DNA from 2 places in the Actibacterium sp. D185-2 genome. Region 1 is predicted to be linked to the other one. Evidence: riboswitches for the same ligand, from Rfam matches in the RefSeq annotation. Region 1 holds a riboswitch; the other holds the start of a gene.
What was found. A riboswitch is a leader RNA that binds a small molecule or an ion and turns the genes downstream of it on or off. The one in region 1 is predicted to bind thiamine pyrophosphate.
Positions count from the first base shown of each region.

Region 2: linked by a shared signal. The riboswitch ahead of thiD (bifunctional hydroxymethylpyrimidine kinase/phosphomethylpyrimidine kinase) and the one ahead of thiB (thiamine ABC transporter substrate binding subunit) in region 1 are both predicted to bind thiamine pyrophosphate.

Region 1 covers NZ_JBPWNX010000001.1:386,533-401,140, reverse strand. Annotated here, with positions in the region: tRNA gene ACSR1C_RS02035 (tRNA-Lys) at 1-10, opposite strand, end outside; gene dapF (diaminopimelate epimerase) at 254-1,093, shown strand; gene mtaB (tRNA (N(6)-L-threonylcarbamoyladenosine(37)-C(2))-methylthiotransferase MtaB) at 1,090-2,352, shown strand; gene ACSR1C_RS02020 (glutathione S-transferase) at 2,398-3,039, shown strand; gene ACSR1C_RS02015 (FMN-binding negative transcriptional regulator) at 3,069-3,677, shown strand; gene ACSR1C_RS02010 (glutathione S-transferase) at 3,742-4,347, shown strand; gene ACSR1C_RS02005 (outer membrane protein) at 4,353-5,003, opposite strand; gene petA (ubiquinol-cytochrome c reductase iron-sulfur subunit) at 5,278-5,838, shown strand; gene petB (cytochrome b) at 5,850-7,196, shown strand; gene ACSR1C_RS01990 (cytochrome c1) at 7,214-8,002, shown strand; gene thiQ (thiamine ABC transporter ATP-binding protein) at 8,057-8,749, opposite strand; gene ACSR1C_RS01980 (thiamine/thiamine pyrophosphate ABC transporter permease ThiP) at 8,736-10,310, opposite strand; gene thiB (thiamine ABC transporter substrate binding subunit) at 10,286-11,278, opposite strand; TPP riboswitch at 11,319-11,419, opposite strand; gene ACSR1C_RS01970 (SulP family inorganic anion transporter) at 11,540-13,264, shown strand; gene ACSR1C_RS01965 (c-type cytochrome) at 13,400-13,888, shown strand; gene aroC (chorismate synthase) at 14,009-14,608, shown strand, end outside.
Region 2 covers NZ_JBPWNX010000001.1:683,062-697,669, reverse strand. Annotated here, with positions in the region: gene ACSR1C_RS03430 (acyltransferase family protein) at 1-722, opposite strand, end outside; gene ACSR1C_RS03425 (acyltransferase family protein) at 962-2,686, opposite strand; TPP riboswitch at 2,783-2,885, shown strand; gene thiD (bifunctional hydroxymethylpyrimidine kinase/phosphomethylpyrimidine kinase) at 2,949-3,746, shown strand; gene ACSR1C_RS03415 (FAD-dependent oxidoreductase) at 3,743-4,726, shown strand; gene thiS (sulfur carrier protein ThiS) at 4,710-4,907, shown strand; gene ACSR1C_RS03405 (thiazole synthase) at 4,911-5,684, shown strand; gene ACSR1C_RS03400 (thiamine phosphate synthase) at 5,681-6,277, shown strand; gene ACSR1C_RS03395 (ThiF family adenylyltransferase) at 6,274-7,257, shown strand; gene ACSR1C_RS03390 (ABC transporter substrate-binding protein) at 7,254-8,192, shown strand; gene ACSR1C_RS03385 (TenA family protein) at 8,189-8,863, shown strand; gene ACSR1C_RS03380 (ABC transporter ATP-binding protein) at 8,860-9,588, shown strand; gene ACSR1C_RS03375 (ABC transporter permease) at 9,585-10,343, shown strand; gene ehuD (ectoine/hydroxyectoine ABC transporter permease subunit EhuD) at 10,361-11,017, opposite strand; gene ehuC (ectoine/hydroxyectoine ABC transporter permease subunit EhuC) at 11,020-11,688, opposite strand; gene ehuB (ectoine/hydroxyectoine ABC transporter substrate-binding protein EhuB) at 11,759-12,604, opposite strand; gene ehuA (ectoine/hydroxyectoine ABC transporter ATP-binding protein EhuA) at 12,649-13,422, opposite strand; gene ACSR1C_RS03350 (Lrp/AsnC family transcriptional regulator) at 13,722-14,186, shown strand; gene ACSR1C_RS03345 (diaminopropionate ammonia-lyase) at 14,199-14,608, opposite strand, start outside.

The DNA of each region.
Region 1 (14,608 bases):
CTACCGGCCCACATCATCTTTTCCACGGCCCTGAAACCGTCGTCCTCGTCGATCTTGAACTGAAAAGCACAGCCCGTGCGATCAAACTCAAGACAGCGGCCCATTGCTTGAAAGCCGGTCGTTCGACCAACCGCGCCAATGGCCCGTTCGAGGCCCGCTTCCTAGGAAAAGCTGCGGGGGCGGTCAAGCCCAATTTTGCGCTTTTTTCGCGGGTCTCTGGATTCAATGAAAAGCGCGCGCTATATGCCGCCCCATGCTGAAGGCGATAAACACCTCTGGCCTGCCGTTCATGAAGATGCACGGGCTTGGCAATGACTTCGTGGTCATAGACCAGCGGGCAGGCGCGGCCCCGCTGCCGGCGGCGCTTGTCGTGGCGATCGCGGACCGGCACCGGGGCGTGGGGTTCGACCAGCTTGCGGTGATCGAATCCGCCCGATCCGCCGACGCGCGGCTGACCTTCTACAATTCCGACGGCTCGCAATCGGCGGCCTGCGGCAACGCCACCCGCTGCATCGCGCGCCACATCATGGATACGACGGGCAAGACCGCCCTGACCCTGATCACGGAACGCGGTACGCTGTCGGCCTTGGATGCGGGGAACGGCCTGACCTCGGTCAATATGGGGCCGCCGCAGCTGACCTGGGATGAAATCCCGCTGGCCCGCGAAATGGATACACTGGCCCTGCCGATCGAGGGCGCCCCCACCGCCACCGGCATGGGCAACCCGCATTGCACCTTCTTCGTGGGCGATGCCGAGGCGGTCGATCTGGAAACCCGCGGCGCCGAGGTAGAGCATCACCCGCTTTACCCCGAACGCACCAACGTGCAATTCGCGTCGCTGATCGGCCCCGATCATCTGCGGATGCGGGTCTGGGAACGTGGCGTGGGGGTCACGCTGGCCTCTGGCTCGTCGTCCTGCGCCACGGCGGTGGCGGCGGCGCGGCGCGGGCTGACCGGGCGCCGGGTGCGGATCGATCTGGACGGCGGCACGCTGGATATCGACTGGCGCGACGACGGCGTCTGGATGACCGGCCCCACCGCACATGTGTTCAGCGGCAGCTTCACCGCCGCCTTTCTGGAAACTGTCGGATGACCACCGCGCCGAAATTCACCACGCTGGGCTGCCGCCTGAACGCCTATGAAACCGAGGCAATGAAAGAGCTGTCGGCGGCGGCGGGGCTGGACAATGCCGTGGTGGTCAACACCTGCGCCGTCACCGCCGAGGCCGTACGCAAGGCAAGGCAGGAGATTCGCAAGCTGCGCCGCGATAATCCCGGCGCCACGCTGATCGTCACCGGCTGCGCCGCCCAGACCGAACCGCAGACGTTTTCGGCCATGGCCGAGGTGGACATGGTCATCGGCAATACCGAAAAGATGCAGCCCGCCACCTGGGCGCAAATGGCCAAGGGCCCCGATTTCATCGGCGACACCGAAAAGGTGCAGGTCGACGACATCATGTCGGTGACCGAAACCGCCGGCCACCTGATCGACGGGTTCGGCACCCGCAGCCGCGCTTATGTGCAGGTGCAAAACGGCTGCGATCACCGCTGCACCTTCTGCATCATCCCCTTCGGGCGCGGCAATTCCCGGTCGGTCCCCGCGGGCGTCGTGGTCGATCAGATCAAGCGGCTGGTGGACAAGGGCTATAACGAGGTCGTGCTGACCGGCGTCGATCTGACCAGCTGGGGCGCCGATCTGCCGGGCCTTCCGCGCCTGGGCGATCTGGTGATGCGCATCCTGAAACTGGTGCCCGATCTGCCACGGCTGCGGATCAGCAGCATCGACAGTATCGAGGTGGACGAAAACCTGATGCAGGCCATCGCGACCGAACCGCGCCTGATGCCGCACCTGCATCTGAGCCTGCAGGCGGGCGACGACATGATCCTGAAACGGATGAAACGCCGCCATCTGCGCGACGACGCCATCCGCTTTTGCCAGGAGGCCCGCGCGCTGCGCCCCGACATGACCTTCGGCGCCGACATCATCGCGGGCTTCCCAACGGAAACCGGGGCGATGTTCGAAAACTCGCTGAGGCTGGTGGCCGAATGCGACCTGACCTGGCTGCATGTCTTTCCCTACAGCCCGCGCCCCGGCACCCCCGCCGCGCGGATGCCACAGGTCCAGGGCACGGCGATCAAATCCCGTGCCGCCCGCCTGCGCGCTGCGGGCGAGGCACAGGTTGCGCGCCACCTGACCGCACAGATCGGCAGGACGCACCGCGTGCTGATGGAAAACCCGCGCATGGGCCGGACCGAGCAATTCACCGAGGTCACATTCAGCACGGACCAGACCGAAGGCCGGATCGTCACAGCCCGGATGACCGGCACCGTCGGCCAGCAGCTCACCGCCTGATTTTCGTCTTTCCGAACATATCCCTGCCGGAGGCAAGGAAGCCGAATGCCCCGCCCGATCCTTTATTCCTTCCGCCGCTGCCCCTATGCGATGCGCGCCCGCCTGGCCCTGTCCAGCGCCTGCATTACTTGCGATCTGCGCGAGGTGGTGCTGCGCGACAAACCCGCCGCGATGCTCGCCGCCTCGCCCAAGGGCACCGTGCCGGTGCTGGTGGCGGGCGAACGGATCATCGACGAAAGCCGCGACATCATGCTGTGGGCGCTGCGCCAGCACGACCCCGAACACTGGCTGAACATGCCCGAGGCGGGCCATGCCCTGATCGACCGTTTCGAGGGTCCGTTCAAATCCGCGCTCGACCGCTATAAATATGCCAGCCGCCATGACGGCGTCGATCCACTGGCCGAACGCGCGGCCGCCGCCGCCCATCTGACCGGCCTTGATGCGATGCTGGCCCATCACCCGTGGCTTTTCGGCGACCGGCCCACGCTGGCCGACATGGCCACGCTGCCCTTCATCCGTCAGTTCGCCCTGACCGACCGCGCCTGGTTCGACGCGCAGCCCTGGACGCATCTGGCGCGTTGGCTGAACACCTTCCTTGCCTCCGACCGGTTTTCCGCGATCATGGCGAAATATCCGCAATGGCAGGCGGGCGACCCGGAAACGCTTTTCCCTGCTTCTTTTTCGTAAAAATATCCCCGCCGGAGGCAAGAAATCTGATGCACCCCAACCCCGCCTTCCGCGCCACGCCCAGGGAAACCAACCTGGCCTTCGCGCGTCAGGCCGCCTTTGGCACGCTGATGGTGAACGGGCCTGACGGACCGCTTGCCGCCCATGTTCCGTTCCTGTTGTCGCAGGACGGAACCGTGCTGGAAACCCATCTGGTGCGCAGCAACCCGGTCGCGCGGACCCTGCCCGCCCCCGCCCTGATCGCAGTACAGGGCCCCGAGGGGTATATCTCGCCCGACTGGTACGATCTGCCCGATCAGGTGCCGACCTGGAACTATGTCGCGATACACCTGCGCGGCACGCTGGAACTGTGCCCGGCCGACGGGCTGCGCGACCTGCTGGACCGGCAATCGGCGTTTTTCGAGGATCGGCTGGCACCCAAACCACCATGGACCGCCGACAAAATGCCCGCAGAGACGTTGCAAAAGATGATGCGCGCGATCGTGCCCTGCCGGATGCGGATCACCGATGTGCAGGGCACCTGGAAGCTGGGCCAGAACAAGCCCGACACCGCCCGCCTGTCGGCCGCCCGGCATCTGGACGCCACCAGCCCCGCACCCGGCACGCACCCGCTGGCCGCGTTGATGGGGCTGTCGTGAATTCTTGATTGGACAGGGCAAAACCCGCCGCCTACCGTGCCCCGGCGCAGAGCCGGAGGACGCCATGCAGCTTTTCGACAATCCCGCCTCACCCTATTGCCGCAAGGTGCGTGTGGTGCTGGCCGAAACCGGGCAAAGCGACGATGTCGAGCTGCTGCCGGCGGTTGGCCATCCCATCGCCCAGGCCGAAATGCCGACCGCGCATAATCCGCTGGGCAAAATCCCCGCGCTGCTGCGTGACGAAGGGCCGGCGATCTATGACAGCCGGGTGATCTGCCGGTTTTTGAATGACCGGGCCGGGGGCACACTTTATCCCGCGTCCCGTCTTTGGGAAACCCTGACGCTGGAAGCGACCGCCGACGGGATCATGGATGCCGCGGTTCTGATCGTCTATGAATCGCGCTGCCGCCCCGAGGCGATGCGTCTTGCCGATTGGGTGGACGGGCAGTGGGACAAGATCGACCGCGCGCTGACCGCCCTGAACACCCGCTGGATGAGCCACCTGGCCGGGCCGCTTGATATCGGGCAGATCGCCGTGGGCTGCGCGCTGGATTATCTCGATTTCCGGCACGGTGCCCGCGACTGGCGCGCGGGGCGCGATGCGCTGGCCGACTGGGCCGCCGAATTTGCGCAGCGGCCCGCGATGCAGGCGACCATGCCGGCCGCCTGATCCCCTCAGAACCGGTAGGCCAGGCCGATATTCAGGGCGTTGGTCACGATGTCGGTCTCAAGGGTGCCGCCATTGTCCAGATCGGCCTCGTTCTGCGAATAGGAGATGTTGTATTCGCCGAACACCGCCCAGCGGTCGTTCATCTCATAGCTGATCCCGGCGATGGCTTTCACAGCGGGGCCGGTCACCTGAAATTCATGCGTGCGGCCGCCCGAGGTTTCAACCTCGACATGAGGCATCGCAAACCCCACGCCGAAGCCGGTATAGGGCGTCCAGCGGCGCTGTTCGGACTTCCAGCGGTACATCACGTTGGCGGTAAACAGGTTCAGACCGTCGGTGAATTCCAGGATGTTGAAACCGTTATCGGCGCGGGTCTCATCGTCGGCATAGACCTTGGCGTGGTTGAATTCGAGACCGAAGCCAAGCCGCTCGTCGCGCCACCAGGTCGCCCGCACACCGTAATAGGGCGGCATCGAATCCGACTTGCCTTCCCATTTCGCACGAAAGCTGAAATCGCCAAGCCCGCCCGGATCGTTCCCCTCGACCCGGCTGTGCGGCGCCGACTGCGCGCCGGTATAGAGGCTCACCTCGATCTCGGCCCAGGCCGGCGCCGAGAACGAAATAATGAGCGCAAGGGCTTTGATCAGGGTCTTCATGCTGGGCCACTCCGGTTTTGGCGTTGATTGCGGATTTTTACCGGATCTATGCCGGGAATTCCATGCGACAACTTCTTCGTCCAAAGTCGCCTATGGTGCAAGCATAGCCAATCCTTCCGGGAATTGAGAGCGCTACCAAGTGACATTAGCGCCGCATGCGCGAATGATTGCTGGACGATGCGCCAGAACGCCGCTAAAACCGCGCCGATTGCAACGATATCGCACCCCTTTAGGGGGTGCTGGCCAATGCAGGGCCAAGGAAGGGAGAAGTCTCGTGTCCCAAGCTGAAGATCACGATAGCACCCGCCGCGATTTTCTTTACTACGCAGCCGCCGGCGCTGGCGCCGTGACTGCCGGTGCCGCCATCTGGCCCCTGGTAAATCAGATGAATCCGTCGGCGGACGTTCAGGCGCTCAGTTCCATCCGTGTGGATGTGGCCGATCTGGAGGTCGGCACCCAGCTGACCGTGAAATACCTGGGCAAACCGATCTTCATCCGCCGCCGCACCGCCGAGGAAATCGAGGCAGGCCGCGCCGTTCCGCTGGCCGATCTGATCGACGACGCGTCGCAGAACCCCAACCTGCCCGGCTCGGACGCGGCCGACCAGAACCGCACCATGGACGAAGCCGGCGAGTGGCTGGTCATGATCGGCGTCTGCACCCATCTGGGCTGTGTGCCGATCGGCAACGCCGCGGGCGATTTCGGCGGCTGGTTCTGCCCCTGCCACGGTTCGCACTACGATATGGCCGGTCGTATCCGCAAAGGCCCCGCGCCCGAGAACCTGCATATTCCGGTCGCCGAATTCGTCGATGAAACGACGATCAAGCTGGGTTGAGGGAGAGCACGATGTCTGGAATTCCGCACGACCATTACGAACCGAAGACCGGGGCCGAGAAATGGCTTCACAGCCGTTTGCCGATCGTCGGCCTGCTGTATGACACCCTGATGATCCCCACCCCCAAGAACCTGAACTGGATGTGGATCTGGGGCATCATCCTGACCTTCTGCCTGGTGCTGCAGATCGTCACCGGCATCGTCCTGGCGATGCACTACACGCCGCATATCAGCCTGGCCTTCGCGTCGGTCGAACATATCATGCGCGACGTGAACGGCGGCTACATGCTGCGCTATCTGCACGCCAATGGCGCATCGCTGTTCTTTGTCGCGGTCTATCTGCACCTGTTCCGCGGCCTCTATTACGGCTCGTACAAGGCTCCGCGCGAAATCACCTGGATCATCGGGATGCTGATCTATCTGTGCATGATGGGCACCGCCTTCATGGGCTATGTGCTGCCCTGGGGCCAGATGTCGTTCTGGGGCGCCACGGTGATCACCGGGCTGTTCGGCGCGATCCCCTTCATCGGCGAGTCGATCCAGACCTGGCTGCTGGGTGGGCCTGCGGTGGACAACGCCACGCTGAACCGCTTCTTCAGCCTGCATTACCTGCTGCCCTTCGTGATCGCGGCGCTGGTGGCGGTGCATATCTGGGCCTTCCATTCCACCGGCAACAACAACCCCACCGGGGTCGAGGTGCGCCGCATCTCGAAAGCCGAGGCCAAGAAAGACACCGTTCCGTTCTGGCCCTATTTCGTGATGAAGGACCTGTTCGCGCTGGGGGTGATCCTGGTCATCTTCTTCGCCATCGTCGGCTTCATGCCGAACTATCTGGGCCACCCCGACAACTATATCGAGGCAAACCCGCTTTCGACCCCCGCGCATATCGTGCCGGAATGGTATTTCCTGCCCTTCTATGCGATCCTGCGCGCCTTCACCTCGGATGTCTGGGCGGTGCAATTCGTCGAATTCATCACTTTCGGCATCGTCAACGCCAAGTTCTTCGGCGTGCTGGCCATGTTCGGCTCGATCCTGGTGATGGCGCTGGTGCCCTGGCTGGATACGTCGTCGGTACGGTCGGGTAAGTACCGCCCGATGTTCAAATGGTGGTTCGCCCTGTTCTGCATCGACTTCGTCGTGCTGACCTGGGTGGGGGCCATGCCGACCGAAGGCATCTATCCCTATATCTCGCTGATCGCTGCGACCTACTGGTTCGCCTACTTCCTGATCATCCTGCCGCTGCTTGGCGTGATCGAGAAGCCCGCGGCCCTGCCCGCAACGATCGAAGACGACTTCAACGCCCACTACGGCAAGGGCGGAACCGATGCCGCCGTGGCCCAATCGGCTCCGGCCGAGTGAGAAAGAGGATCAAGAGCATGATCAGGAAACTCACCCTTTCGGCGCTTTCCGCCCTGACCCTGAGCGCGGGAGCCGCGCTGGCGGCGGGCGACGGCCACACCCATGATGTGGACTTCGCCTTCGAAGGGCCGTTCGGCAAGTTCGACCAGAACCAGCTGCAACGCGGCCTGCAAATCTACACCGAGGTCTGCTCGGCCTGTCACGGGCTGAAATTCGTGCCCATCCGCACGCTTGGTGACGAAGGCGGCCCGCATCTGCCGGAAGATCAGGTGCGCGCCTATGCCGGCCAGTGGGATACGTTCGACCCCGAGCTGGACGACATCCGCCCCGCGACCCCGGCTGACAAGTTCCCGGGTTCCAATGACCCCAACGCGCCCGACCTCAGCCTGATGGCCAAGGCGCGGGCCGGATTTCACGGGCCGTATGGCAGCGGCATGAGCCAGCTGTTCAACGGCATCGGCGGCCCGGAATACATCGTCTCGATCCTGACCGGCTATACCGGCGAGGAAAAGGAAGAGGCCGGCACGATCTATTACGAAAACACCGCCTTCCCCGGCGGCTGGATCGCCATGTCGCCGCCGCTGGTCGGCGAGGATGTGGAATTTGCCGACGGTCATTCCACCGAACTGCATCACGAGGCCGAGGATATCGCCGCATTCCTGATGTGGACCGCCGAGCCGAAGATGATGGCGCGTCAGCGCGCGGGCTTCATCGGCGTTCTGTTCCTGACGATGCTGACCGTTCTGCTTTACCTGACGAACAAGCGGATCTGGGCCCCGATCAAGCACAAGACCAAGGAAAGCTGAGCCTTTCCCACCGTCTCAAAAGTTCAAAGCGCGCCTTCGAAGGGCGCGCTTTTTTCATCCCAGATAAGCGGCCAGCGCCGGTGGCGGATTGGCGAACAGCGCGGCGGTGTCCTGCGGCGCATGGGCGCGTCCCCCGGCCACCAGAACGGTTTTGCCGGCCAATGCGCGGGCATCCTGCGGATCGTGGCTGACCATCAGCAGCGTGGCGCCGGTTTCCGCCGCCAGCGCCTGCACCAGCGCCAGCATCTCGGCCTTCAGCGCGGGCCCCAGCGCGGCAAAGGGTTCATCCAACAGCAGCAGCGGCCGCGCCCGCAGCAGCACCCGCGCCAGCGCGACCCGGCTGCGCTGCCCCCCCGACAAGGCGCCGGGCTTGCGCGGGCCCAGCCCGGACAACCCCACGCGGTCCAGGCTGTGCGCCACCGCGTCACGCTGTGCGGCGTCAAGTTTCAGATCGGGGCGCAGGCCAAGGCCCACGTTCTGTGCCACCGTCAGATGCGGAAACAGGTTGTTGTCCTGAAACAGAATGCTGACCGGCCGCGCGCCGGGGGCCAGCGGCGTCAGATCCCGGCCCTGCCACAGCACCCGGCCCCGGCTGGGCGCGAAGAACCCGGCGATCACATCCAGCAGGGTCGATTTGCCGGCCCCCGACGGGCCGATCACCGCCACGCGGTCGCCCGCCGCCACGCTGAAATCCGCGTGCAGGGTGAAATCGCCCTGCTGCACCAGCACATCCTCAAGCGTCAGCATTCACCCGGCCCCCTCTGTCGAACAGCCAAAACAGCGCCAGGCTGAGGATCAGCAGCAACAGCGCCGCACCAGCCGCCTGATCCATGCGATAGGCCGCCATCAGACGGTACAACTGCAACGGCAATGTCGCCTGGGACGGATCGGCGAACAAGGCGATGACCCCAAGATCACCCATCGACAGCGCCGCCGCCAGCCCGACGGAAAACCCGATCGGCCGGCGCAGACGCGGCAGCAACAGCAGGCGCAGCCGCATCGCACCCGTCATGCCAAGGCTGTCGGCCAACCGGCCATAGGCGCCTTCCACATCGCGCAGGGCGGGCACCAGCGCGCGCATGGCGAAGGGCAGGCTCATCACCGCGTTGACCAGCGCCGTCACCGGCAGCGCCAGCACGACCGGGTCGGCAATCGGGAACAGCGCGATGAACAGCCCGGTACCGATCACCAGCGGCGAGGCGGCGATTGACAGCGCGCCTGCGGCCTCCAGCCCGCGCGCGGCCGGGCGGGTGCCCAGCCGCACCACCGCCAAGGCCAGCGGAAAGGACAGCAGCAGCGTCAGCGCGGCCGACCCCAGCGCCACGCCCAGCGACCGCCCAGCGGCAGCAAAGACCGACGCGGGCAGATCGAACAGCGCGCCCGCGCCATCGGCCACGATCATCGCCAGCGGCAGGATCAGGAACGCCGCCGCCAGCGCGATCCAGGCCCCGTCCCACAGCCGCGCGCCCGGCCCCCGCGCATCCCAGCGCAGCAAGGGCCGGTCCAGCCCCGCGCCGGTCATGCTGGGTACCGCGACCCGCGCCGCCAGCAACGCCGCCAGCGCCGACAGGGTGAACTGCACCAGTGACAGCAGCGCCGCGCGCGACAGATCGAACTCGAACCGGAACGCCTGATAAATCGCCAGTTCGACCGTGGTGGCGCGCGGCCCCCCGCCCAGCGTCAGCGCCACGGCGAAACTGGTCATGCAGATCACGAAGACCACCACGAAGGCGCCGGGCAGCACCGTGCGCAGCATCGGCCGTTCCAGCCAGCGGTTCACGTCCCGCGCGCCGAACCCCAGCGAGCCCGCCAACCGGAACCGCTCTGCCGGGATCGACAGCCAGCCCTGCAAGATCAGCCGGGTCGCCAGCGGCAGGTTGAAAAACACATGCGCCAGCAGGATACCCTGCAACCCATAGATCGACACCGGCCCCATCCCGGCCCAGCCCAACGCCACGTTCAACACCCCGCTGCGGCCGAACACCGCCAGCAGGCCCAGCACCGCCACGATCACCGGCAGGATGAACGGCGCGCCCAGCAGCGTGATCAGCAGGCCCCGGCCCGCAAATCGCCGCCGGGCCAGCGCGCGCGCCACCGGCACCGCCAGCGCCACCGACAGACCCGCCGACAGCAACGCCTGTATCAGGGTGAACCGCACCGCCGCCCAATCGGCCGGGCCAAGCGCCGAAAACCGCTCGGCCCGCCAAAAGACCGCGCCTAGCGTGCCCAGCGTCAGCATCAGGATCAGGGCGGCCACCGCCACCCCGCCCCGGACGCCGGCGCTTATTGGCTGAGCGCTGCGCGCCATTCCTCAAGCGCGCCATCGCGCAGTTCGGCCGCCTGATCCGCCGAAAAGATCAGCGCCTGACCGGGCTGAATCGGCGGCGTGAACCCGTCGGGCAGGCCCGCCGCGGGGGTGACCGCCGGATACATCCAGTTGGTCGTCGGGATGACCGACTGAAACGCATCCGACAGCATGAAGCGCAGGAAAGCATCGGCCAGTTCGGGCTGATCCGACCCGGCCACGCGCCCGGCCACCTCAATCTGCATGTAATGTCCCTCGGCAAAGGGGGCGGCGGCCTTGGTGTCGTCCGCCTCGGCGATCAGGTGATAGGCGGGCGAGGTGGTGTAGGACAGAACCATGTCGGCCTCGCCATCCACAAACAGGCCATAGGCCTCTGACCAACCCTTGGTCACGGTCAGGATATGCGGCGCCAGCCCTTTCCAGATCTCGGGCGCCCGGTCGCCATATGCCGCCTTGACCCACATCAGCAGCCCCAGACCGGGGGTCGACGAGCGCGGGTCCTGAATCACAATCTTCAATGCCTCGGGGGCGGCGATCAGATCCTCGAAACTGGCGGGCGGGCCGGGCAGTTTGGTCTTGTCATAGACGAAGGCGAAATAGCCCCAGTCATAGGGCAGAAAGGTGTCATCCGCCCAGGCCACCGGCAGGCTCAGCGCCGGGGGCGTCAGGCCATGTGGTGCGAACAACCCGGTGTGCAGCGCCGCCGCGGTCAGGTTGGTATCAAGCCCCAACACCACATCGGCATCGGTTCGCTTGCCTTCCAGCCGCAACCGGCCCAACAACGCGGCACCGTCGCCGGCACCGACGAATTGCAGATCGCAGCCGCATGTCGCCTCGAACGCCGCCTCGACCTGCGGGCCGGGGCCCCATTCGGAAATGAAGCTGTCATAGGTATAAACGGTCAGCACAGGCGTATCGGCGCCTGCCATCGTGGCACACAGCGCCCCGGCAGCGAAAATCGGATATTTCATGGCCATCCTCCATTCACGGGCGGTCGGGGTCAGGGCATGGAGGTTGTCCAGTTACCTTCCCTCCGCCGGTCTTAACCGGTTCAGGTTCAACGGGTTCGCGTCACGCATCTCAGCCCGCACTGGGCACCCCGAGGTGATGCGCAACCTAATGCACCGCTTGACCGGCGGCAAGACAGCACGCCAGATAGCCGCAACATGCTTGTAATCTGGGCCAAGCGGCCTTAATCACATCATAAATTCTGAATGTGAAGGATGCTTCCCGTGCGCCTGTCCACCCGCAAGGCTTTTGAACGCTACCTGCCGATCCTGGACTGGGGCAAGCAATACAACCGCGATACCCTGACCAACGACATGGTGGCGGCGGTGATCGTGACGATCATGCTGATCCCGCAATCGCTGGCCTATGCGCTGCTGGCGGGGCTGCCGGCCGAGATGGGGCTTTACGCCTCGATCCTGCCGCTGGTGGCCTATGCGGTCTTCGGCACCAGCCGCGCGCTGGCGGTGGGGCCGGTGGCGGTGGTGTCGCTGATGACCGCCGCCGCGGTGGGCAACCTGGCGCTGCAGGGCACGGCGGAATATGCCGCCGCCGCGATCACGCTGGCCTTTCTGTCGGGGTTGATCCTGCTGGTGATGGGGATGTTCCGGCTGGGATTTCTGGCGAATTTCCTGTCCCACCCGGTGATCGCCGGGTTCATCACCGCCAGCGGCATCATCATCGCCACCAGCCAGCTGAAGCATATTCTGGGCATCAAGGCCGAAGGCCATAACCTGGTCGAACTGCTGCGCTCGATCTTCGCGCATCTGGGCGAGGTCAACCTGTGGACCCTGGTCATCGGCGTTACCGCCACCGGGTTCCTGTTCTGGGTGCGCAAGGGGCTGAAACCGCTGCTGTTGGAAAAGGGCATCAAACCGCGCATGGCCGATATTCTGGCCAAGGCCGGGCCGGTGGCGGCGGTGGTCGTGACCACGCTGTTCACCTGGGCGCTGGGGCTTCAGAACAAGGGCGTGGCGATTGTGGGCGAGGTGCCGCAGGGCCTGCCGCCGCTGACCATCCCGACATTCAACGCCGAGATCTGGAGCAGCCTGTTGGGCTCGGCGGTGCTGATCTCGATCATCGGGTTCGTCGAATCGGTTTCGGTGGCGCAGACGCTGGCGGCCAAGAAACGCCAGCGCATCGTCCCGGATCAGGAACTGATCGGGCTGGGCGCCTCGAACATCGCGGCGTCGATCTCGGGCGGGTATCCGGTGACCGGGGGCTTTGCCCGCTCGGTGGTGAATTTCGACGCGGGCGCCGAAACCCCCGCTGCGGGTGCGTTCACCGCCATCGGCATCGCGCTGGCGGCGCTGGCACTGACGCCCTTGCTGTTCTTCCTGCCCAAGGCCACGCTGGCCGCCACGATCATCGTCGCGGTGCTGAGCCTGGTGGATTTCTCGATCCTGCGCACCACCTGGACCTATTCCAAGGCCGATTTCGCCGCCGTCGCCGCGACCATTCTGCTGACGCTGGGCTTTGGCGTGGAAATCGGCGTCTCCTCCGGTGTGGGGTTGTCGATCTTCCTGTTCCTCTATCGCACCTCGCGCCCGCATATCGCCGAGGTCGGCCTGGTGCCGGGGACCGAGCATTTCCGCAACATCCACCGCCACAAGGTGGAAACCAGCCCGACGATCCTGACCATCCGCGTGGATGAGAACCTGTATTTCGCCAACGCCCGCTATCTGGAGGATTATATCTATGATCGCGTGGTCGGCGACCGCGAGCTGAAACATGTGATCCTGATGTGCTCGGCGGTGAATGACATCGACACATCCGCCCTGGAATCGCTGGAAGCGATCGACCACCGGCTGGCCGATATGGGCATTCAGCTGCACCTGTCCGAGGTCAAGGGCCCGGTGATGGACCGGCTGAGTCGCACCCATTTCCTGCACGATCTGTCGGGCCGGGTATTCCTGACCCAGTTCGGCGCGGTCAAAGAGCTCTCTTCGTGATGTATCAACCGGTTGCGGCGGCGTCACGTTGTCGCGATACTTGGCCGCAATGGGACTCGCGGTGCCGAAGCATTTGACGACAGATGCCGCAAGTTTATTGTGGCGCGCGAACGTCTTGCATCAGGGGAAGAATTCATGAAACTCACACTGGCTCTTGTCGCCGCCGGCCTTCTGGCCGCAGCACCCGCCTTTTCCGAAAGCCATGGCGAAGCCACCGCCGAAGGGGCGATGGAAACCGAAACCATGGAAGTCGCCGCCACCGGCGATGCCGAAGCGGGTGAAAAAGCGTTCCGCCAATGCGTGGCCTGCCATGTCGTGGTCGATGCCGAAGGCGAAACGCTGGCCGGCAAGAAGGCCAAGACCGGACCGAACCTTTACGGCCTGGCCGGGCGCCAGGCGGGGGCCGTCGAGGGGTTCCGCTATTCCAAATCCATGCAGGCTGCGGGCGAGGCCGGTCTGGTCTGGACCGAAGAGGAATTCGCCAAATACGTCGCCAATCCGACCAGCTATCTGAAGGACTATCTGGGCGACAGCAAAGCGCGCGGTTCGATGTCGTTCAAGCTGCGCAAGCCGGAAGATGCCGTGAACCTTTATGCCTATCTGGCCGAACTCGCGCACGAGTAAGACCGGCCCGATGCGACGATTCCGGCCGCCGGCACCCCCGGCGGCCTTTTTCATGCCCGGCCCCCACCCTTGCGGCAATTCGCGCTGGCGGCTATTCCACCGGCAAAGGAGCCTGCGCGCATGAGCATCAACACATTCGGCCATCTTTTCCGCGTCACCACCTGGGGCGAAAGCCACGGCCCCGCCCTGGGCGCCACGGTGGACGGCTGCCCGCCGGGCGTGGCGCTGGATGCAATGATGCTGCAGCATTGGCTGGACAAGCGCAAACCGGGCCAGAACAAATACACCACCCAGCGGCGCGAACCCGATCAGGTGCAGATCCTGTCGGGCGTGTATGAGGGGCAAAGCACCGGCACCCCGATCCAGTTGATGATCGAGAATACCGATCAGCGCTCGAAGGATTACGGCGATATCGCCGAAAAATTCCGCCCCGGCCATGCCGACATCACCTATTGGCAGAAATACGGCATCCGCGATCCGCGCGGCGGCGGGCGCAGCTCGGCCCGTGAAACGGCGGCGCGGGTGGCGGCGGGCGGCGTGGCGCGCGCCGCATTGCAGGCGCTGGTGCCCGGTATCGCGATCACGGGCTATATGGTGCAGATGGGGCCGCACGGCATTGACCGCGCCAATTTCGACGCCGCCCAGATCGATCAGAACCCGTTCTGGACGCCCGATGCCAAAGCGGCCGAAGACTGGGCCGAGTATCTGGACGATCTGCGC
Region 2 (14,608 bases), 300 kb from region 1:
AAGCCCATGCCGACGATTGCACCGGCGAAGTAGCGATTCAACCAAGGTTTCGCATTGACTAGGGCGCTTAGGACACCACCGATCGCAAGCTCCCATGCGCGGGTTGGAAGCATGTAGAACGAAAAAGTCGGGTTCGTGTCCAATAGGGCCTGAGAAGCTACCAGGCTAATCAGAATGACGGCGGCCATCACGGGAAGAAGATAACGGCTCCCAATGCTTCGGATGACCAATATCAGCAGGATCGGCCACAACAGATAGAACTGCTCCTCTACTCCAAGAGACCATGTGTGCAGAAGGGGCGATTCCTCAGAGGTTACTCCGAAGTAACTGTCACGCCGGTAGAAGACGATATTGGAAACCGACATGGAGGCCCCGATCAGGCTTTTGGCGAATCGTGTCAACTCCGAAGGCAGCAAGATGAGCAGGGCCGCTACCACGGACACGGAAAGGACAACGAACAAGGCCGGGAAGATGCGCCTTACTCGGCGCATATAGAATTCCACCAGGCTGAAGCGCCCTTGTGCAATACGATTCACAATATCTTGGGTGATGAGGTACCCCGATATGACAAAAAACACGTCGACGCCAACATAGCCACCCGAGAAGACTGAAAACCCCATGTGGAAGACAACGACGGAAAGAACAGCGATCGCGCGCATCCCATCAATGTCAGGACGAAATTCAATGAAACGCGATGCATTCGAAGGCACGGGAAAATTCATAACTGCTCCTGAAAACTTAGCAGATTTGATGGCACTAGAGACTGAAACGCACATTTAAGAGGATCAGCCCCACCTGAGTGGTCCAGCTTGAGTGATAGTGCATGACCAGCTTCCGGTTCATCTGGACGATGGTTGCCGGAGCCGGCGCGTGGTCACCTAGAAGATTGTGTGGTCTCTTCTTAGTGTAGTATTTTCTCCACTGTTCAGTTAGGCTCTTCGCTTCCCAGAGCGCCGCTCTGTCATGGCAATATCAGAGGCTGTACTGCCTCGAACATCGGGCGAACGGTGTCGATTCCGTAGTGGCTCAGGTGGTTGCTGTCTGCGAAGTAGCTGCCATTTTCATCCGCGAACCTGCAGTGGTCGGCGTCACAGAGCCAAATGTCCGGCCTGAGCATTTCCGACCCTAACTTCTTTGAAAGGGCAATGATCGTGTCACTGAACTCTAAGTCAAAAATGCTTCGCGGTATCTCGAACGCCCCTTTCGCATCGATTTCGGAAATCCAGCCGAATTTCAGCTGACGCGCAAGTTCGCTAGGAAGATTGTATCCTGGCGTTTGGATGGGCCCAATCAAATAGACCATCTCTTTTTCGTGCTTCAGCGAGTTGATGAGATCCAGCAAGGCATCGGTGAAATGCTCGCCCCTGGGATCTTCAATGACCGTGCCGTCGCTTTGGACCACAACCTCGTGACCGTAGGTCGTACCGATGAAGACCGTCGATATTGTGTCGTCGGCCAGGACTACATTCAGGTTGGTCGCAGCCATTTGCGCGCAGCGCGGCGACACATTGACATGCGGGGTTGGCGTACAGCTGTTCAAAGGGATCAGCAGCACCCCCGCCGGTTTATCCTTGTAAAGGTCGAGGATCGCATCGGCATACATCTGGGCGTGAGAATTCCCCATGATGGCTACATTCCCCGATGGCGCGATCTTTTTGAGGACACACGCCCGCGATGAGCCGTACGCAACGTAGTCTGAAATTCCACACCGATAGTTAGTCTGGACCTGCGCTGCCAGACGTTCCGACAGACCATCGGTGTTGCGCTTATTAGAAAACACATTCATGGCGATCACCAGCGCACAACACGATGCGATGAAGCTGATCGAAACGCGCAGCGGAAGGCGGTATCGGAACGGCTTCTCGACCAACTGAAAGCCCAGCTCTGACAACACCAGTATCAGTGCTAGGCTTCCCAGCTTCCATGCCAACGGAGTTTCGCCGACAAATGCGTAGTTGAGGAAAGCGACGATGGGCCAGTGCCAAAGATACAGCGAAAAAGACCTGCGTCCCAAATAGGTCATGACTGGGGCCGCCAGCACCTTGTCAAGACTGAACGCACCGCGCGTAGTAGCGAGATAAATCGCCGCCGAACATGCAACAACGATTTCACTTGGAAAGCTTTTGTCCGCGAAAAAGAAACTGAACGCCATAACGGTCAATGCCAAAGCCGACAGGGTTGCGTTGTCTCGTCGCCAGCCGCCGGCAACGATCAGCGCGGCCAGCACCCCGCAGCCCAATTGCCAGGCCCGGGTTGGCATCAGGAAAAACGCGGGGGAGTCGCCACCAAATTGACGCAGACCCAGATAGACGCCAAGGCTGATCAGTGTGAGTGCGGACACGGCCACCAGTAGACCTGCGGGACGCAGCCTTAGGCGAACGATAAACAACCAGAAAAGCGCCGGGAACATGATATAGAATTGCTCTTCCACCGCGAGCGACCACATATGCAGCAGAGGTTTGACCTTGTCCGGAGCTCCGAAGTACCCGCCATCGCGCCAAAAAAAGATGTTGGCCCAGAACGTAGCCGTCGCGAAAGCGGACTCGATCAGCTTTGCAAAATCCTCGTTGAGCAGAATGACCTGCCCCACCCCGACGGTCGCGACCACGACCAGAAATGTCAGCGGCAGAAGGCGCTTGATGCGCCGCATATAAAAGTCCGCGAAGCTGAATCTGCCTTCCCGAATCCGCGCCTGTATCCGCCTTCGGTTGTGATCGGCCCCGGCGCTGCGGTCAAGGCCGCGCGGGTTTCTTGCCAGCCCGCCATTTTGCTGCTAATCCGCAGCTATCCGTTGGGGTGCCCCGCAAGGGGCTGAGAGGCCAAAGCGCCAACCCATCGAACCTGATCCGGTCAGTACCGGCGGAGGGAACGGAGCACAGTCACCGCGCGTATACCGCGCCGCTCTTCCTTCGTTCGTGCCCCGGCAAGATTGGAAGAGAGAGCGCAAGATGACACCATCAGCCCTGACAATTGCCGGATCCGACAGCGGCGGCGGCGCGGGCATTCAGGCCGATCTCAAGACGTTTTCCGCCCTCGGCGTGTTCGGCACCAGCGCCATCACCGCGATCACCGCGCAGAACACGCGCGACGTGATCGCGGTGACGCCGGTGCCGGACGGCATGGTTGCCGCGCAGATCGGGGCGGTGCTTGACGATATTCGGATCGATGCCATCAAGATCGGGATGCTCGGTGCCCCCTCTTTGATCGAAACCGTGGCGCAGGCGCTGCGCGGGTTCGAGGGGCCGGTGATTCTGGACCCGGTGATGGTCGCGAAATCCGGTGCGGCCCTGTTGCCCGACGGCGCAACAGAGGCGCTGGTGCGGATCCTGCTGCCGCGGGCCGATGTGCTGACCCCGAACCTGCCGGAAGCGGCCCGGCTGTTGAATGCCCCCATGGCCCATACCGCCGAGGAGGTCCGCAGCCAGGGCGCGCGCCTGTGTGCGCTAGGCGCCCGCGCCGTCGTCATGAAAGGCGGCCATGCTGCGGGCGACATCTGCGTGGACTGGCTGGTGACCGATGCCGGCGCCATCTGCCTGGAAGCCCCGCGCATTGCCACCCGCAACACCCATGGCACCGGGTGCACGCTTTCTTCGGCGATCGCGGCCGAACTGGCCAAGGGGGCCGGGCTGGAAACCGCGCTGCGCCGCGCCCATGGCTGGCTTCACGGGGCGATCCGGGCGGCTGACAGCCTTGAGATCGGCACTGGCCACGGTCCGGTGCATCACTTTCATGAGGTCTGGGCATGACCGCGCCCGTCACCGTTCTGGGCGGCGGGGTCTCGGGCCTGTGCGTCGCGGCCGAACTGTCCGCGCGCGGTGTGCCCGTCACCTTGCACGATCCGGCGGCCCGGCCCGGCCCCCATGCCTGTTCGTGGTGGGCCGGCGGGATGCTGGCGCCGTTTTGCGAAGGCGAAACCGCCGAGCCGCCGGTGGTGCGTCTGGGCCAGGAGGCCGCCGATTGGTGGGCCCGCCAAGGCGCGCGCGTGGTGCGCAACGGCTCGCTCGTGGTCGCCCTTGGGCGCGACCGGCAGGAACTGGACCGCTTCGCGCGGCGCAGCCACGGACACCGACCGCTTGACCACGTGGCGCTGGCCGCGTGCGAACCCGATCTGGATGGCCGGTTCGACCGGGCGCTGTATTTCCCGGACGAGGCGCATCTCGATCCGCGCGCCGCCCTGTCCGGCCTGCGCGACCGGCTGGCGGCCGGCGGCGTGCGGTTCGGCCCCGCCAGCCCCGCGCCGCAGGACCCGGTGATCGACTGCCGCGGCCTGGCGGCGCGCGACCGGCTGACCGATCTGCGCGGCGTGAAGGGCGAAATGGTCGTGCTGCGCAGCCCCGACATCGCGCTGCGCCGGCCGGTACGGCTGCTGCATCCGCGCTTTCCGCTTTACATCGTGCCGCGCGGCGACGGGGTGTTCATGCTGGGTGCAACCCAGATCGAAAGCGCCGACCGCAGCCGCGCCACCGTGCGCTCGGTGCTGGAACTGCTTTCGGCCGCCTATGCGCTGCACCCCGCCTTTGGCGAGGCGGAGCTGCTGGAGATCGGCGTCGATGCGCGCCCGGCCTTTGCCGACAACATGCCGCGCATCCGGCGCCGGGGCGGCACGATTTTCGTGAACGGGCTGTACCGGCATGGCTTTCTGCTGGCCCCGGCGCTGGCCCGCATGGTGGCCGACCTGCTGCTGGACGGCAAAATACCGGAGGTAATGGATGAAGATCACGGTTAACGGCACCCCGACCGAGGTGCAGGCCGAAACCCTGCACGACATCGTGCACGAGTTGGGCCATGGCGACGCCAGGGTCGCCACCGCGGTAAACGAGACCTTCGTGCCCGCCGGCGCCCGCGCCGCGCATCGACTGGCCCCCGGCGACCGGCTGGAAATCGTCGCGCCGCGGCAGGGGGGCTGAGCCATGCCGGTTTTCTATGACGTGGAAATCCGCTCGCGGCTGATGTTGGGCACCGCGCAATATCCGTCACCCGCGATCATGGCGCAGGCCTTCCGCCGCTCGGGCGCGGGCGTCGCCACCGTTTCGGTCCGGCGCGAAGCGGGCGGCGATCGTACCGGCCAGGATTTCTGGGCCCTGATCCGCGATCTGGGGGTGGCGGTGCTGCCCAACACCGCCGGGTGCCATTCGGTGCGCGAAGCGGTGACCACCGCGCAGATGGCGCGCGAGATCTTCGGCACGTCCTGGATCAAGCTGGAGGTGATCGGCCATGCCGACACATTGCAGCCCGACCCGTTCGGCCTTGTCGAAGCCGCCCGTATCCTGAGCGATGACGGCTTTCAGGTATTTCCCTATTGCACCGAGGATCTGGTGCTGTGCGACCGGCTGCTGTCGGCGGGCTGTCAGGTGCTGATGCCCTGGGGCGCGCCGATCGGCACCGGGCTGGGGCTGAACAACATCTACGGGCTGCGCAGCCTGCGGGCCCATTTCCCCGAGGTGCCACTGGTAATCGACGCGGGGCTGGGCCTGCCAAGTCAGGCCGCGCGGGCGATGGAACTGGGCTATGACGCGGTGCTGCTGAACACCGCCGTCGCCAAGGCGGGCGATCCGGCGGCGATGGCCGAAGGTTTCGCCAAGGCGGTCGAGGCCGGGGCGCTGGCCCATGCCGCCGATCCGATGGATCCCCGCGACATGGCGGCGCCCTCGACCCCGGTTCCTGGAAAGGCGTTTCTGGCATGACCCTGGCACGGTTCTATCCGATTTTCGACGACCCCGGCTGGCTGGTGCGGATGCTGCCGCTTGGGGTGAAACTGGTGCAGTTGCGGATCAAGGACCGGCCAGACGCCGCGTTGCGCGATGCGATTGTGCGGGCCCAGGCGCTGTGCCGGCGGCACGGGGCGGTGCTGGTGGTCAACGACCATTGGCGGATCGCCATCGATGCGGGCTGCGACTGGGTCCATCTGGGGCAGGAGGATCTGGACGAGGCCGACCTTGGCGCGATCCGGCGCGCCGGGCTGAAGCTGGGGATCAGCACCCATGACCGGGCCGAACTGGACCGCGCGCTGGCGCTGACCCCGGATTATGTGGCGCTAGGCCCGGTCTATCCGACCATCCTCAAACAGATGAAATGGCAGCAGCAGGGGCTGGCGAAGCTGACCGAATGGAAGGGCCTGATCGGGGATATTCCGCTGGTCGCCATCGGCGGCATGTCGGTCGCGCGCGCCGCCGGGGCGTTTGCGGCCGGGGCCGACATCGTTTCGGCCGTCACCGACATCACCCTGAACGACGCCCCAGAGGCCCGCGTGAGACAGTGGCTGGAGGCCACGCAATGACCCGCTATGCCCGCCAGATCGCGGTGCCCGAACTGGGCCCCGCCGGGCAGGCGAAACTGCGCGCGGCCCGGTTGCTTGTGGTCGGCGCGGGCGGGCTGGCGGCCCCCGTGCTGCAATATCTGGCCGGGGCCGGGGTCGCGCATATCCGGCTGGTCGACCCCGATCATGTCGCCCCCAGCAACCTGCACCGCCAGACCCTGTTCCGCGAGGCCGATATCGGCACGGCCAAGGCGCAGGCTGCCGCCCGGCATCTGGCCGCGCTGAACCCCGACTGCCGGATCACGCCCCACATCGCCCGCCTTGACCCCGCCAACGCGGCAGAGCTGTGCGCGGAAACCGATCTGGTGCTCGATTGCGCCGACAGTTTCGCGGCCAGCTATATCCTGTCGGATATCTGCGCGGCGGCGGGCGTGGCGCTGATCAGCGCGTCGGTCGTCGGCACGGCGGGCTATTGCGGCGGGTTTTGCGGCACGGCCCCGCCGCTGCGCGCCGTGTTCCCCGATTTGCCGCAGCGTCTGGAAAGCTGTGATGAAAACGGCGTGCTTGGCCCCGTGGTCGGCGTGATCGGCGCCCTTCAGGCACAGATGGCGCTTTCGGTTCTGACCGGGATGCGCCCGTCGCCGCTGGGCCAGCTTGTCACGTTCGACGGGGTGACGTTTCGCTTTGGCGGTTTCCGGTTCGACGCGGCCGGGGCCGACGGCCATGGCCCCCGCTTCATCGCGCCCGCACAGATCGCCCCCGATGATTTTCTGATCGACCTGCGCGCGCCCGATGAACCCGGCCCCCGCCTGCCGCACGCCACCCGCCATGGCGTGGATGATTTCGGGCCTGACGGCCCCTGCCCGCCCCCCGGCCAACGGGCGGTTCTGGCCTGCCGCTCGGGCCTGCGCGCCTGGCAGGCCGCCACCCGCCTGCGATCCGTCTGGCACGGAGAGATTGCACTGATCGCCCTGGGCGACACCGAAGGAGACACGATATGAAACGACTTTACCTCATCCTTGCCGGGCTTCTGGCTGCCACACCGGCGCTGGCCCAGGACAGGCTGACCCTGATGCTGGACTGGTTCGTGAACCCCGACCACGGCCCCGTCATCATCGCGCAGGAACAGGGCTATTTCGCCGAACAGGGGCTCGACGTCGCGATCATCGCCCCCGCCGACCCGTCCGACCCGCCCAAGATGGTGGCCGCCGGGCAGGCCGATCTGGCGATTTCCTATCAGCCGCAGCTGCACCTTCAGGTGGCCGAGGGCCTGCCGCTGATCCGGGTGGGCACGCTGGTGGCCACGCCGCTGAACTGCCTTCTGGTGCTGGCGGATGGCCCAATCGAGCGGATCGCCGATCTGAAGGGCCGCAAGATCGGCTTCTCGGTCGCCGGGGTCGAAGAGGCCCTGCTGTCGGCGGTGTTGGGCAATCACGGCCTGGGGATGGACGATATCGAGCTGGTCAATGTGAACTGGTCGCTGTCGCCCGCGCTGATGTCCGGGCAGGTGGATGCGGTGCTGGGCGCCTTTCGCAATTTCGAGCTGAACCAGATGGAAATCGAAGGCATCGACGGGCGCTGCTTTTACATCGAGGAGGAAGGCGTACCCACCTATGACGAACTGATCTATGTCGCCAACCCCGACCGCATGGATAAGGACATGATCCGCGGCTTTCTGCACGCGACCGAGAAGGCCACGCAGTTCATCGTCAACCATCCGCAGCAAAGCTGGGAAATTTTCGCCGCCACCTCGGCCGAATTGCAGGACGCGCTGAATGAAAAGGCCTGGGCCGACACCCTGCCCCGCTTTGCCCTGCGCCCCGAAGCGCTGGACCAGGGGCGCTATGCCCGGTTCGAGGCGTTTTTGAACGAGGCCGGGCTGGTCACCGGCACCCGGCCGGTTTCGGCGCTGGCCATCGATCTGGGCGCGCAATGACCGGCTATGGCACGACTTTTCCGCTGTGGCGGGCGGCGGCGGGCGATCACTGGCACGCCTATACCCGCCACGCCTTTGTCGAACGGCTGGGCGACGGCACCCTGCCGCGCGCGGCCTTTCTGACCTATCTGACGCAGGATTACATCTTTTTGATCCATTTCGCGCGCGCCTGGGCGCTTGCGGTGACCAAGGCCGACACGGTCGATGAAATGCGGCTGTGCGCCGCGACGGTCGATGCGCTGATCAACGAGGAAATCGCGCTGCATATCGGGACCTGCGCCGGGGCGGGCCTGTGCGAGGCCGAACTTTTCACTGCCGCAGAGGCGCCCGAGACGATCGCCTATACGCGCTATGTTCTGGATGCCGGGCATTCGGGCGACTTTCTGGATCTGCTGGCCGCGCTTGCCCCATGTGTGCTGGGCTACGGCGAAATCGGCGCGCGGCTGGCGGCCGAGACCGGGCAGACCCCTTACGGCGACTGGATCGCGACCTATGCCGGCACGGCCTATCAGGACCTTTGCCACCAGACCGGCGCGCTGATCGACGCGGCCCTGCGCCGCCGTCTGGGCGACGATCCGGTGGCAAGCCCACGCTGGGCCGGGCTGTGTGCCCGGTTCGAAACCGCCACCCGGCTGGAGGCCGGGTTCTGGGCGATGGGGCTTCGGCCATGACAGATGCGCCGGGGCTGCGCATCTGCGGATCGGCCCGGATCGGTACCGTGCCGATCTTCGGCCCGCTGGACCTGACCGTGATGGCGGGGGGCTGGAGCTGTCTGCTGGGGCCGTCGGGCGTGGGCAAATCCACCCTGCTGCGCCTGTGCGCAGGTCTGGATCAGGGGATCGATTTCGACGGGCGGATCAGTGCCTCGGATGGTGCCCCGCTGATCGGCCGGGTGGCGCTGATGGCGCAAAGCGATCTGTTGCTGCCCTGGCTGACGGTGCTGGGAAACGTGATGCTGGGCGCGCGGCTGCGCGGGCAGCGGCCCGCGCGCGACCGGGCCGAGACCGTGCTGGAACGGGTCGGGCTGCTGGACTGCCGCGCCCGCAAACCCGGCGCGCTGTCGGGTGGCCAGCGCCAGCGCGTGGCCCTTGCCCGAACCTTGATGGAGGATCGTCCGGTCGTGCTGCTGGACGAACCCTTTGGCGCGCTCGATGCCCGCACCCGGTCGCAGATGCAGGACCTGACGGCCGAACTGCTGGCCGGGCGTACCGTCCTGCTGGTGACGCACGATCCGGGCGAAGCCGCGCGGCTGGGGCATGCGATCCATATCCTGACTGAGACCGGATTGCAGGCCTTCCCGGCCCCCGGCGGCCCGGCCCCGCGCGCGGTGGATGACCCCGACATGCTGCGCACCCAGGGCCGACTGCTGTCACACTTGCGCGCGGGTGCCGCATGACCGGCCGGATCCTTGCGGGGCTCGCCGCCGGCGGGCTGGCCCTGTTGCTGTGGCAGGCTGCGGTCACACTGGGTGATCTGCCGCCGTTCATCCTGCCCGGGCCGCTTCGGGTGGCCACAACCCTGTGGGCCAGCCGGGCGCTGATCGCCGAACACGCGCTGATCACCATGGCCGAGGTGATGATCGGCCTGGGCCTGGGCGCGCTGCTGGGCGGGCTGTCGGCCATCGGGCTGGCCGCGTCACCGCTGGCCCGGACGCTGCTGCGGCCCATGCTGGTGTTCAGCCAGGCGATCCCGGTCTTCGCGCTGGCGCCCATCCTGACGCTCTGGCTTGGCTATGGGTTATGGTCGAAAGTGGCGATGGCACTGCTGATCATCTATTTCCCGGTCACATCCGCCTTTTTCGACGCGCTGATGCGTACCCCGCACGACTTGCTCGACCTTGCCGCTGTCATGCGCGGGCGGCGGGGGCGGATCATGTGGCATATCCGTATTCCCGCCGCCCTTCCCGGGTTTGCATCGGGCCTGCGGCTGGCGGCGGTCTATGCCCCGATCGGCGCGATCATCGGCGAATGGGTCGGGGCCTCGCGCGGGCTGGGATACCTGATGCTGCTGGCCAACGGCCGCGCGAAAACCGACCTGATGTTTGCGGCGCTTATCGTTCTGGCGCTGTTCGCGCTGGCCTTGCACGCAGCAATCGATCTGTCCTGCCGCCACGCGCTGGCGCGTACCCACGGGCGGGCCGGAAAACCCTGACGGGCCATCCCCAACAGCTATCGCTTGCGCGCGTATTTCCGTTCCAGCCGGATCGCGAGCATCGCGGTGGGAATCGACACGATCAGGAACAACACACCGACCAGCGTCATCGGTTCGAGGTATTTGTAATAGCTGTTGCTGTAGATGTTGGCGGCATTGAACAGCTCGACCACGGTGATGGCGGCCAGCAGCGGGGTCTCCTTGAACATCGTGATCAGGTAGTTGGCCAGCGGCGGGAACATCGGCGGGATCGCCTGCGGCAAGATCACATGCCACCAGGTCTGCACCGGGTTGTAGTTCAGCGATTTCGCCGCCTCCCACTGCCCCTTCGGCACGTTTTCGATACCGGCGCGGAACACCTCGGACGTGTAGGTGCTGAAATGCACACCCAGCCCGATCACCCCGGCCACGAAGGGCGACAGGAACACCCCGAAATCGGGTAGCACATAGAACAGGAAATAAAGCTGTACCAGAAGCGGCGTGCGCCGGATGAATTCGGACAGCCAATAGGTGATGACCGACACGGCCCGCACGCGGGACCGCCTGAGAATGGCCAGCACCAGCCCCAGCGCATAGGCCACGGCCGCGCCCAGAAAGGTTGCCTCGACCGTGACGACAAGCCCGGCCAGAAGGCGGGGCAAGACATCGGCGGCGACGGTCCAGCTCCAGTCCATGGTTATTTCCCCGCTGCCGGCGTCATGTTGCGGTCTTTTGCGATCTTGCGGCCCAGCAGGTCGGTGAACCCGACCAGCACCGACGAGATCGCGAAATAGATCAGCAGGATAACCAGAAATGGCTCCAGCGTCAGGGCGGTCTGCGCGCGGATGATCTGAGCCACGAAGGTCAGATCCGAAATCGTGATCAGCGACGTGACCGCGGTCAGCTTCATCAACTCGATCAGCAGGTTGCCGAAGGGCGGGATCATCATCGGAACGGCCTGCGGGATCAGCACATAGCGGTATTTCTGAAACACCGTGTAGTTCAGCGATTGGGCCGCTTCGTGCTGCGGAGGCCCGACGGACTGAATCGCGCCGCGCACCACCTCGGATCCGTAGCTGCCCAGGTTGAACCCGCAGGCGATGACACCGGCCAGAAACGGGCTGAGCGTCACCCCCCAAAGCGGCAGCACGTAGAACATGAAAAACATCTGCACCAGCGCAGAGGTGCCCCGGAAAAATTCCAGATACACAATCGCCGCCACGCGCACCGCGCGCGATCTGGACAGCCGGGCCAGCCCGACGGCGAACGAGATGAGCAGCGCCACAACCGCGCTGGCCAGCGTCAGCTGGATCGTCATCAGCGTGCCCTTGATCAACAGAGGCGTGAATTCGAGGACGTCATGCATGGCGGCACCTGTCAAAGACTGCCCCACGGGCGGGGCAGTCTTCGGGTCAGAGGATCATCAGGGGCGCAGCTTAGTTGCCCGGGCAGAAATCATCGCGCTTGACCGAAAAGGTCGCGTCGGCCGAAAAGCCGTACGGCTCGATGATTGCGGTGAATTCGCCGCTTTCCTTCAACTCGGTCAGCGCCACGTCATAGGCCTCGCGAAAGGCGGTATCTTCGGGGTTGAAGGCCGCACCGGCACATCCCATCGGCACGCCCATCACCGGCATGACCAGTTCGATGCTGGGATCTGCGGACTTTTCCAGCAGCGCCTTGGTGCCCAGCCCCGACAGGGCGAACACATCGACCCGGCCCTGTTGCAGCATCTTGATGCCGCTGGGCGGATCGGTGAACACCTTGATCTGCGTGGGCTTCACCCCGCGTTCCAGCGCATACAACTCTTCGGCGCAGCCGGCGCAGGTGGTCATGGTGACCTCGGGGTTCGCGGCGATGTCTTCGTAGGTCTTGATCCCGAAGGGGTTCCCCGCGGCGACGGCAAAAGCCTCGGCACCGCACAGATCGGGTTCGGAATAGATGATCGACTCGCACCGGTTCGGTTTGATGTAAAGCCCCGAGGTGGCCATATCGACCCGCCGGGCCAGCAGCGCCGGGATCATCGAACCATAGGGCACGACCTGGGATTTCAGCTCGGGCACGCCCAGCTTGGCCATCACCGCGCGCGCGACATCGGGCGCGGCCCCCGTCACATAGCCGTCCGAGCGGATATCGCTATAGGGCGGCTCGTTCGCGACGGCGACGGTGGCATATCCCTGCTTGCGCAGCTTTTCCAGCGTATCCGCCTGCCCCGGCCCGGCCACAAGCAGCGCCGCAGCCGCACCAACGGCCATAAAGCCCGCGGTTTTCAAGAAGAATTTCATTTTTACTGTCCCTTTCATTTTTCTGGTTAATTCCGGTTCTGAAGTCAGGAAATCGTTATGAACTTGCTCAGGAAGCTCCGGGTTCTGGGTTCCGCCGGCGTGGTGAAGATCTCCTCGGGCGCCCCGGATTCGACAATTTGCCCCTTGTCGAAAAACAGCACGCGGTCGGCGAACTCGCGGGCGAAATTCATCTCATGCGTGACGGTCAGCATGGTGGTGTCCGAATCCGACGCCAGCCGCGTAAGCACGGTCAGCACCTCGTCCACCAGTTCGGGATCCAGCGCCGATGTGACCTCGTCGAACAGCATGATCTTGGGGTCCAGCGCCAATGATCGGGCAATGGCGACGCGCTGTTGCTGACCGCCCGACAACTGATGCGGGAAATGGTCTTTCTTGTCGCTCAGACCCACCAGTCCCAGCAGTTCGATCGCCTTGTCGCGCGCCTCGGGTTTTGCGGTCTTACGCACCAGAACCTGCGGTTGAACAATGTTCTGAAGGGCCGTGAGGTGCGGAAACAGATTGAAATGCTGGAACACCATCCCGATCTCGTTGCGCATCCTGTGCAAATGCGCCTCGCTTGCATCGACCAGAACGCCGCCCTTGGATTCGTGCCACAGATAGTCGCCGTCGACCAGCACGCGGCCGGCGCTGATGGTTTCCAGCGTCATCAGAATGCGCAGGATCGTGGTCTTGCCCGACCCGCTTGGCCCGATCAGGGCCAGCTTCTCGCCCGCCCGCACATGCAGGTTCAGGTTGTCGAGGACCTTCAGATCGCCATAGCTCTTATGGACATTGCGGAATTCGATGATGTTCGTCATGGGCGCCGCGCGCCCCGTCGCGGCACAAGGCAGGCTGGGCCTGGAGGATCTGGGCAGGGGACATGCGGCATAGGGCGAACGAACGCTCCGGACTTGGGTCGTGTTTCAAGGCGGGGCCAGGGTGGCCCGCGACGGGGATTATTTTCGCTGAAGCGGGGGTGCGCCCCCTTTGACAACGCAGATTGTTTGTGTTGTTGAAACTCATGCTACCAAAGCAAATTGATCGAATTTCAGCCCAACCCCGTGGATAATGAGAAAATATATCAATATCTAAAACTATATGCGCAGGAGTGATCACAGTGATCTTGACCGAATCGGACCGCGTTATTCTGCGGATGCTACAGGCGAACGCGCGCGAGCGGCTGGAAACCATCGCCTTCGAGGCCGGGATGTCCGTGGCTACGGTCCAGCGCCGGGTTCGCGCGCTGAAAGAGGCCGGGGTAATCCTGCGCGACGCCGCTGTACTGTCGCCGCAGGCGCTTGGCTATGCGATGACCTTCCTCATTCTGGTCGAACTGGAACGCGAAAGGATCGACCAACTGGATGCGTTCCGGCGCAAGGTGAAGCAGGAACCGCAGGTCCAGCAATGCTATTACATCACCGGCGACGCCGATTTCGCGCTGGTGGCGCTGGCGCGCGACATGGACGATTATCAGAAGCTGACCCAGCGGCTGTTCTTCGATGACAGCAACGTAAAACGGTTCCGAACCTCGGTGGTGATGGACCGCAGCAAGGTCGGGATGGACGTGCCGCTGATCGACTGACGGCGCGTCCGGTCAGACGGTTTCGGGCCCTTCCGATGCGATCAGCAAACAGCGGCTGTCCCGGCCCGGCGCGATGGCCCGCAACGCGGCAAGCGGGGCCGCGCCGCTTGGGGTGGTCGCGACCCCCGCGCGGGCAAGGTCACGTGCCGCGGCGCTGGCCGCGCTGTCTGAAACGGTGGTGAAGATATCGGCATCCTCGCGCAGCGCCTCGAAGGCGATCAACGAGGCGTCCTTGCAATCGAGCCGCCCCATGACCGATACCGGCCCGTCGGCCCGGGTCAGCCGGCCATTCTGGATGCTGCGCAGCAGACAGGGGGCGACGTCCGGTTCGACCACGACGATCACCGGCTGCTCGTCCCAGAACACGCGGATATGCGCGGCGACCGCAGCGGCCAGCCCGCCGACCCCGGCCTGCAAGAACA